DNA from 3 places in the Leptolyngbya boryana PCC 6306 genome. Region 3 is predicted to be linked to each of the others. Evidence: riboswitches for the same ligand, from Rfam matches in the RefSeq annotation. Region 3 holds a riboswitch; each other region holds the start of a gene.
What was found. Region 3 has a riboswitch for cobalamin ahead of LEPBO_RS0129340 (hypothetical protein). Riboswitches for the same ligand answer to the same signal wherever they lie in the genome.

Region 1 (3,276 bases), on a different contig from region 3:
TTATAGCAGCGTGAAGTTTAATGGTTTAGGGTATCACGCTTCTCTTCCAGCGTTAGCTTTAGAGTTGGATTCATCTTCGCGCATCATGTTAGCAAACTTCAACGATACGGTCACTCAATTTATTCTTAAAATCAAGCTATCATTTGGTCAGCACTCATTCAATTCCATGCACCAAAGCCAACTGTTTAATCGAACTCGTCTGAAACTCGCAGCCTGGTATGCAGGCGTGATGGGATTAATTTTAAGCGGTTGTGGAATTGCTATCTATCTTCATTTAGCACAGGTGCATTGGACTGCGATCGACGATGAAATCGAAACTCTCGCAGGAACATTACACGATAGCTTAGAGCCGATCCTAGACAAACCGGGAGAACTGAGTGATCGCGTTGAGCAGGTTTTACCCGGTCTCTGCCGCAGTCAGACTGCATGTAAAACGCCGCCACCGTCGTCACATATTCACGTCTTAGGAGTCAGTACTCAAGATTTGTACTACATTCAGTTTCTTAATCTCTCTTTGCAGCGCATAGGAACAGTGAATACCCCTCCACAAGCCACACCTCAAGTTCAAACGCAACCTTGGCGAACGATTGTTGACAATCAAGGACAACGCTACCACCAGGTTTCATTACAATTAAAAACTTCAACCGGACAGTCTTGGGGATATTTACAGGTAGGACGAACGCTCGAAAGCTATGATGATCATCTACAATCCCTGAAAATCTTCTTTTTGTTAGGAACGCCGATCGCGATTCTAGTAATCGGTGCAGCAAGTTGGGGACTGGCAGGAATCGCGATGCGTCCAGTGTATGACTCTTATCAACAGATTCAACAGTTTACTGCTGATGCTGCTCACGAACTGAGAACGCCGCTTGCAGCAATTCAAGCCACGGTTGAGGCAACATTAGAGACAACGCCACTGAGCTTATCTGAAGCACAAGGGACATTGCAAACGATCGAACGACAAAATGCAAGGCTTTCTCAACTCGTGCAAGATTTACTCATGTTGTCCCGCATGGATCTCAAAGTTTTTCCGATCAAGCGTCAGGTGGTTTGCCTCAATGATGTTGTGCAAGATTTAGTCGAAGAGTTAGCAGCATTTGCGCTTTCTGCTCACATTACACTGAAGCTACAACTAACCGTTCATCAACCCGTGAATATCATCGGCGATGAAGAGCAACTTTACCGACTGGTTACCAATCTCATCACAAACGCAATTCAATACACCCCTTCTGAAGGGACAGTGACTGTTCGATTGTCGGTTGAAGATCAAACCGCACTGATTCAGGTGCAAGATACAGGGGTCGGAATTGCCGCAGAAGATCAACCGCGTGTGTTCGATCGCTTTTATCGTGTCAGTTCAGATCGCTCTCGACACACAGGCGGTGCAGGACTTGGACTTGCAATTGCTCAAGCCATTGTAGATGCACATCACGGAAAGATTCAAGTTCAGAGCCAACTAGGAAAAGGAAGTCAGTTTACAGTTCAGCTTCCACTAAAAAATTCACGCAGCTAGTCAGGAAAATCGCGCTTTCTCAAATCTTCGTGAAATTCCGGGCATTTGGTCAATTGAATTTTGAGCATTGCTTTGATTCAATTTCATCAGCATCAAAACTGGCTGATGCCGATGAAATTGGTCGGTTAGACAATTTCCATCAGTAATTGCTTCATCGTTTTTGTCGCGACTCGCCAGTTTAGACGAGTTTCATGCTTCTAAAGAGTTGGATGATCAAAACCGTTGCCTTGCCATTCGAGAGAGGTAGGAGCGATTGCACTTGTTAAACCGAAGAAAAATTAAAAAATCAAAGCGATCGCCAAAATCGCGCTAAACTAACAGACACGATCGGTTCTGATGGGGAGCAGCCGTCAGAAGTAAAGGGGAAAGTTTGGTGCAAGTCCAACGCTGTCCCGCAACTGTAAATCAGTCATGAATTCGAGATTGATCAGCCAGGATGCCCGCCGATTTACTTCACGTTCCAATTCATCTGCGAGGTACAGAATGATTACTCGATCGCATTCGTCTTTTTCTCAACGAGCCGTTTGCTTCACGCTGTCTAAGCCCGTACAAGCAACGCTCTATGTTTCGCTTTGTGCTTTAATTCTCTGGACAGTCTACTTCACTACATATCCAGCGGCTCATGACAAGGTGCATTCTCTTCGACATCGCACGCTGATGGTTTCTTGTCATTAACAATACTTGTGAGGTCGTAATGCCAAAATTAAAGCTTTCTGCGTTCATTAGCGCGACTTGCCTAATGAGCTTGATGTTCTATGGAGTGACGGGATTCTCTCAGACTCCACGATCAACGATTCGCCTAACAACTGATCCGTCCATTTCCCAACTCGCTCCATTTGAGGCAGAAGCGGAAACCCATAAACCGCCTGCCCGTCTCACACTCGAAGCGATCGATGCAAACGGTCAACCTTTGACCAATGCCAAAATCCGTATACAGATTCTCACACCGTCTAAAACTCCCTGGTTTACGACAGACTTTCCGATTGTTGAAGGTACAAAGCTATTAGATATCGATGCGATCGCGCCCCAAGGCAAAGTGCAGCTTCAGCAGACCTTCCCGATTCGCGGCACTTACCAGCTATTAGTTAATGTGACTCCACAGACCGCCAATGCTTTTACACCTTTTCAGCAAACTCTAACGCTCTCGATTCCTGAGAACTGGATTAAGTATCGCAATTTCGCCATTTTAGCCGCTGTCCTACTCATCGTTGGATTAGTGGGCGGCTGGATCATCGGCGGACGGCAATTGATTCAGCCTGGAGAAATTGCGCCACAACGGGTTCGATTGTTGCTGAGTGGGGCAGTAATTGTTGCGATCGCAGCGCTTCTCTATGTCAACGTCAGTGCAGAAATGGCACAGTCCGGGATGTCGATGCCAATGTCGCACATGGCTGAAACTGCTCCGAAATCAGATGCTTCAGCCGTCAGACAAGTTCAAGGACTTGAGATGCGATTAACCGGAGACAAAAGCGCGATCGTCGGTCAGCCTGCTCGCTTGCAAGTGAACGTGATTGATTCCCAAACCAAGCAGCCTGTCTCAGATGTCCAGCTAAAAGTAACAACAACTCAGCTTGAAAACAACTGGAATGCCTTTGCTTATGAAGGGCTAAATGATACGACCGGACAATTTAGCTGGCAGCAGCAGTTTTTTGATGGTGCGCCACATAGAATTGAGGTAGAAGTTTTCCCTAGTTCTAACGCGATTCGGAAGTTTCAGCCCTTCCAAGTTGAGCAAACGATCGAAGTTGAAGGGGTAACACCTC
Region 2 (3,276 bases), 930 kb from region 3:
GGGTTTTGAAAGACTAAGCCTACTTTTTGCCGAAGTTCGATCAGCGATCGGCGATCGTAACTCAATGTCTGACCTTTCCAAGCAATCGTGCCGCGTTGTGGCTTGTATAAACCATTTGCCAGTAGAAACAATGTGGTTTTACCACAGCCATTTTGCCCAATCAAAGCCGTTCGTTTTGCGATCGGAATCTCTACCGTCAAGCCCTGAATCACAGGGTTTTTGGTTCCGGGATACGTATATTCGACTTGATCAAAGGCTAACGACATAGGCTGATAAGAAGCAATATGAGACATCCTAAACTAGCTTCGATCGCATAGCGTCGAGAAGGGCGATAGGTTCGTGGCGAATAGACTCGAAATTCCCCATTAAACCCTCTTGCTGCAGTGGATAAAACGAATTGTTGATAGTTCTCCATTGTTTTACGAAAAAGCTGACTGATCAGCAGACTCAAGCTATAAAACCAGCGTCGGACACTGCGATAACCATTGCGCGAATGTTGAGCAATCCAAAGTTCACGAGCAGTTGAGAGCAAAATAAAAATGAATCGGTACATCAGCATCAGCAGTTCTGTGAGTACCTCTGGACATCTGATTTGTTTGAGAACTTGTAATATTTCTGTAAATGGGGTTGTGAATAAGACGAAATATAAGCACGAGACTGTCGAAAGTGTCCGAGTCAAGATGACGACAGCTTGTAAAATCCCTTGCTGGCTCAAATAAAAGTAAGTCGATCCAATTGAGAAACCCAAAACTGCATCGCTTGCCGAGCGATCCGCAATCCCCAGGATCAAGGCTGGAATACTGATCAGCCAAAACCCGATCGCAAGACTAAGCAACCGTAAATAGATACGACAGGGAATTTGAGCATAGATGACAATCCAAATTCCTAGCCAGATTGCGATCGCGATCTGAATGATTGGAGTTGCAATCAGAGCAATCAACAGTACGATCGTTGCAAATAGTAATTTATGTTGCGGTGGTAGTTGTCGTAATCGATTGCGATGAGAAAGCGTATCCAGCCAAAGGTGCATGGTTTTATTTACCTTGCGATCGCCCTTTATACAGCCCGATAACATATCCAAGCATACCTGCCCCTAATGCCGCTTGCGATGCAAAGAGTAAACTTGCAACTTCTGTACTCGCAGGCTCAAACACGGGCTTAAACCAGGGTTCATAAGTCGGATGGCTCTCTTCGATCAGTTGTTGTGCCTGTCCATCTGCTCCATTAAACTCTGCTCGCACAAACACCAAAGGAGCCACAGTGAGGAGAATGACTGCGATCGCAAGGAACCAATTCTGTCGCGTCGATGATTGTCTCATGTCTTCATTAAGTTTAAGGTTTCCAATTCAGTCCGATTGTAGGTCTGTAGCCAATTCCAGACTAAGACCGTGAGTAAGCCCTCGCTAATGGCTAAGGGAATTTGAGTCAGCGCAAAAATTCCAGCAAACTTTAGAAATGCAGCCCATACTCCACCCGTTGCTGCCGGAAACGCCAATGCCAACTGGATCGAAGTTGTGACGTAGGTTAAAAGATTCGCGAATGCTGAAGCTAGGAAAATTGCAGCTTTTTGATTCCCAGTTCTCAGCACTAAATGATAAATACCGTATGCGACGAAAGGTCCCACGATCGCCATTGAAAACAAATTGGCTCCGAGCGTTGTCAAGCCTCCATGCGCTAACAAAACGGCTTGAAACAGCAGCACCAATCCCCCTAAAACGGTCATTACCGCAGGTCCAAATAAAATTGCGCCGAGTCCAGTTCCCGTGGGATGCGAGCAGCTTCCTGTCACGGAAGGAAGCTTTAACGCAGATAAGACAAATGTGAATGCGCCAGCTAATGCTAAGAGCAGTTTCAATTCAGGATTTTGGCGTGTAATCCGCGTCAGCGATCGCAGTCCAAACGCAAAGAACGGCAGCGAGATCGCCCACCAAAATGCTGCCCACTGAACAGGCAAAAAACCCTCTGCAATGTGCATTGCTTGGGCTGGAGTTGCTGATCCCAATACTAAATACAAACTCAGCCCTGCCATTGCAGCAAGGCTCATCCATTTCCGAGTCCTCATTCTGTACCTCGCAGAACTAACAACCGTAAAGCTGGTGGGCATTCTGGCTTAGCGAAATCTCGCTTTACAGTTGCGGGACAGCGGCAGCTTTGCACTACACTTTCCCCAATCCAACTTTATTTAAGGTGTGACTCACTGTATCACTATTAGTCGAGTTTTTTGGTAGAGTTTTGTCGAGATGTAGAAATCTTTTAATCTATGACTCCAGAGGTAGACCATCCTGTAACTGGGCTGATAATGTACAAGCACAGGAGTTGCCAGTCGCCTTATGTTAGAGCCATCTACCTTAAAATCGCCGCTGAAGCCCAATTGTTTACCTGTCTTTTTTGCATCCTCATCTTTATTTCCTGATCTTCCAACGTTCCAGCAAGCAAGTAGAACGCTCACGTTCGATCAAGCACGACTGACAACAGACTTACAACCCCCTTCGGGCAACACGCAAGTGACTAGTGCGATCGCTCAATTGCCCCCTGATTTCTCGAATTCCCTAAACCGAGAAATTGTCACGAGCGGTTTAACCGCTTCCAGCGGCGATCAAACAGATTCGGTTCAATCTGCTCAAGATATCGTTGTCTCCATCAGCAGGTTGGTCAAAGAGATCTCAGGCACAGTTCCATTCGCAGATGGCACAATCGACGTCGATCTTTCAACTTCAGCAGGAGCAGTCCAAGGCTCGATCGAGTTTGGTAATGGGGCGCTTGTGTCCAATTTAACAACGCCTTTTGGAAGTTATTTTTCATCGATCGACTTCAAATCCTCTGATCAATATCCATTCAATTTCAACGGCACTCCAGGCATTGTCAATCTAGACGATGGTTTAGTCATCTTGGATTTCCAGCCTGAAATTCAAGATGACGAAATCGCAATTCCAATTAATGCACTCAGCGGCAATGTCACCTTCAACGATGGACAAGCGATTCTGAATATTCCAACTCCTTTTGGAGCATTTGCAACAAATTTTGATCTATCAGCATTAGTCAAACCTAGCACCCTGCAAGCTTCAGGAACTGTGACTGTGCAAGATGGAACGCCTCCGATCGAGATGACGGGCGATTTCGGCATCATTCAGACCACGCTTGACGTTCCAAAATTAGTTCAAAACGCTGGCTCAATCTTTGCAACTGTAAGAGGCACGATTCAGATGACGAATGATGCGATCGTCTACGATTTCAAGACCTCCATTTCGTAAGGCATTGAATTTAGCAAATTCTATC
Region 3 (3,276 bases):
CCTGAGAATTTATGTTTTGATCACGATCGCATTTTGCACGATTATTTACAGTACAGAAATTATGGAATGCGCCCAAGATTATGAAAAAAGTAATTCGGACTGATGCGGCTCCGGCTCCGGTTGGTCCTTACAATCAAGCGATCGTGGCTCAAGGTTTAGTCTTTGTCGCAGGTCAAATCTCACTCGATCCGCAGACGGGTGAAATTGTCGGTGCTGGCGATGTTGCGGCTCAAACCGAACGAGCCATGACCAGTTTGAAAGCCATCTTAGAAGCGGCTGGTTCGTCGCTCGATGATGTTGTCAAAACGATGGTCTGCTTGAAAGACATGAACGATTTTGCGGCAATGAATGCGGTCTATGCCAAATATTTTGATGAAGCAACTGCACCCGCAAGAGTTTGTGTGGAAGTCGCTCGCTTGCCAAAAGATGTTTTGGTTGAGATCGACTGTGTTGCAACACTGAAAGATTAGGAGAACTGCGATCGCTCTTGAACCTGATTCACAAGCGAGAGCGATCGCATCGAAGCGCGATGGCTGGAAGATTCACATCACAAGGTAAATGCTTGTTCTGGAACGGGTACGGGCTTTTGTCGATTTGAATATTGGAAATTAGTTGTGTGAGATTCAATACTCTACTAGATGAGCAGTCTTAACATTTTTTGCAAGTTTCAATTTCTCCAACAGTCGAATCGTCAACCATATCAGATCCACTTCCCACCAGCGCTTGCCAAACTGCGCCGAAGCTTGATAAGCATGATGATTGTTGTGCCATCCTTCTCCAAAAGTCAGCAATGCTGCCCACCAGCAATTCGTCGATCGATCATTGACCGCATAGTTCCGATAGCCAAAAGTATGACATGCACTATTGACAAAGCACGTACTGTGAAAGCCAACAAACAATCGCGCAAAAATTCCCCAAACTACGAAGGGCATTCCACCGAGACCATAAAGCAAAACAGCTAATGCAATCTGTAAAGCAATGTAGTGCTTGTGGCAAAACTGATAAAACGAATCATGAGCAATATCTTGAGTGAATCGATGCAGTTCTGAATGAGATGGAACCTCGTGCATCAGCCAACTGATATGACTCCACCAAAATCCCTGAGTCGAATCATGTGGATCACCAGTCCGATCGGCAAACAAATGGTGCATTCGATGATAGCCGACCCAACCCTTCACGGCTCCTTGACCTGCCAATGTGCCACACAAGATAAAGAAGTATTCTAACCATTTGACCGTTTTGAAACTGCGATGCGTTGCTAGGCGGTGGAATCCTAAAGAGATTCCTAGCCCGATCGTCAGCCAATGCAAGAATAGAGCAACTCCAACGGCTGACCAACTAAAATAAGCGGGAGACAGTGCAAGTAAGGCTCCTAAATGCAAGAAAACAACAACAGTAATTACAGTCCAACGAGGACGTGGAGAAGTCAAACGGACATCGGTCATGAATTTTGCTCAAACGGTTTGGATAAAATCAGCGTGATCACTCAGCACGATTGCGCTCTGTGGCTTCTAGTTGAAACTCACTCCAACGGTGCTGCACTTGTTTATAGCAATCAGCAGGAGAGATTTTTAGGTTTTGCAGTAGACTGACCTGAACTTCGCGATCCCGTCTCGCCAGAAGCACGATCGCTTGAGTTGGGTCATACGTCGCGATTGCCTCGTGAATCGCAACCCCAGCTTGGCTATCAACTTCAAGCATTCGCAAATATAGCTCGACTTGTGCCTGCGCGACGAACTCCTGCTCAAAGACTACAGAATCAATACTCAAATTCATTGAAGCATTGATCCGATTCGTAATCTTGCAGGTTACTAGTCCTCGCCCTAGTCTCAAATAGCCATTCCAGCTAGTGAACCCTATCTGCAAAAAATTCTGCTGAATAACCAGATCTTGCCAGTGATCAAAATGCGATCGCAAATCATAATGTTGAAACCTCATCAACTTCCCCTGAACTGCAAAATAGGGAAGCAAATCCGTTTTAAGAAACTAAGAACCATCATCATCCGTACCTCGCAGATGAAACACAACAGACATACCTCTTAAAGAGGCGCTATGCATCGGCGGGCATCCTGACTCAAAGAACACAGTTCTTATCACAGTTGCGGGACAGCGTCGGGTTTGCACCGAACTTTCCCCCTTGCGTCTAATGGCTGATTCCCATCAGAACCGATACTCATCTAGAGAGTAGCACGATCAAGCAAAATTAGACTCATCTTTGCCGCACTTCACCCACTCAAACTGGATTGAAAATGAGCCAATCATCTAAATCGTTTACTAAAGTAGTCTCTGAAGGCTCTCACATTTTGCACAGATCCACATATCGGTTACATTCCATGTTGTTGACGAGAATACCAAATCGCTAGTTCGCCGTCCTATTGTTCGCTGATCTAAAAAGTCGCGATTCCTCGGAACCGTTGCCTCTGAGCTATCATGTCGCGTAAAACTCTAACGCTATGCCCGATAAAGATGAGACTCGTTCAGAAATTAAACTATCAAGTTGACCATTAAAACGAAACACACGATCGCTCATCCACGCGCAATACAGATTCTTGCTGAAATGCCTGTTTATAAGCGGCTCGAATCTGATCAATCTTCTTGCTACTCTCAACATTCATCGGATACAGTAGCGTCAAAAGTTGAGAGTTTTCTGCCACAACCTTACCCTGCGAATTCCGATATTGCCCCTTCGCGGCTACCCTTGTCAGCCCTTCAGGAAATAGCGGAGTCACAACGCGATCGACAAATTGCTGAAATTCAACCTGAGTCACTTCTGAGCGATCGGGTTTCGCGAATCCAAAAAATAACTCTGTTCGCATAAAAGCCTTGCCATGCGGTTGCAACTGGCAAGATTGATCCACAGATTCATCAACCTTTGCGAAAACCAGCAGCGGCACAATCAGCCCGCCTGCCACTCCTAAAATTAAGTGGAATCTAGATTTCATCATATCAACCTCAAATTCTCTGCTCTCTCACGTTGAAGTGCAATTCTTCATGCAATCGCTCGATTTTTAAAACCTCGAAAAATCGATAGCTTGAATCGATCTCTGAGTGGGAATACTGAGACAAACCGATGGCAAACGGATAATAGGGAGCATGTGGCGCAAGCTAGACAATATCGTTCTAAATATCAGAACCTACGCCGATCTGAGTCCTGACCTCAGTATTCGACGACAGATCAATCAGGCAATGCGATCGCGCCCCACTCGCACATCCGAGGATTGGTATCGCTCATTTTGGCAACCGCTTTCAATTTCTCAAGATCTGGCAATTTTCGTT

Region 1: linked by a shared signal. The riboswitch ahead of LEPBO_RS41470 (CbtB-domain containing protein) and the one ahead of LEPBO_RS0129340 (hypothetical protein) in region 3 are both predicted to bind cobalamin.
Region 2: linked by a shared signal. The riboswitch ahead of LEPBO_RS0124920 (energy-coupling factor ABC transporter permease) and the one ahead of LEPBO_RS0129340 (hypothetical protein) in region 3 are both predicted to bind cobalamin.

Annotation. Positions count from the first base shown of each region.
Region 1 is NZ_KB731326.1:371,863-375,138, forward strand. It holds gene rppB (two-component system sensor histidine kinase RppB) at 1-1,513, shown strand, start outside; cobalamin riboswitch at 1,825-1,975, shown strand; gene LEPBO_RS41470 (CbtB-domain containing protein) at 1,997-2,188, shown strand; gene LEPBO_RS0135065 (hypothetical protein) at 2,208-3,276, shown strand, end outside.
Region 2 is NZ_KB731324.1:4,956,072-4,959,347, forward strand. It holds gene LEPBO_RS0124905 (energy-coupling factor ABC transporter ATP-binding protein) at 1-293, opposite strand, end outside; gene cbiQ (cobalt ECF transporter T component CbiQ) at 257-1,030, opposite strand; gene LEPBO_RS0124915 (energy-coupling factor ABC transporter substrate-binding protein) at 1,035-1,319, opposite strand; gene LEPBO_RS0124920 (energy-coupling factor ABC transporter permease) at 1,316-2,062, opposite strand; adenosylcobalamin (AdoCbl) riboswitch at 2,051-2,190, opposite strand; gene LEPBO_RS0124925 (hypothetical protein) at 2,331-3,251, shown strand.
Region 3 is NZ_KB731324.1:5,881,693-5,884,968, forward strand. It holds gene LEPBO_RS0129325 (NUDIX domain-containing protein) at 1-84, shown strand, start outside; gene LEPBO_RS0129330 (RidA family protein) at 81-470, shown strand; gene LEPBO_RS0129335 (acyl-CoA desaturase) at 624-1,445, opposite strand; gene LEPBO_RS0129340 (hypothetical protein) at 1,483-1,938, opposite strand; cobalamin riboswitch at 2,043-2,186, opposite strand; gene LEPBO_RS0129345 (DUF3574 domain-containing protein) at 2,505-2,945, opposite strand; gene LEPBO_RS0129350 (hypothetical protein) at 3,094-3,276, shown strand, end outside.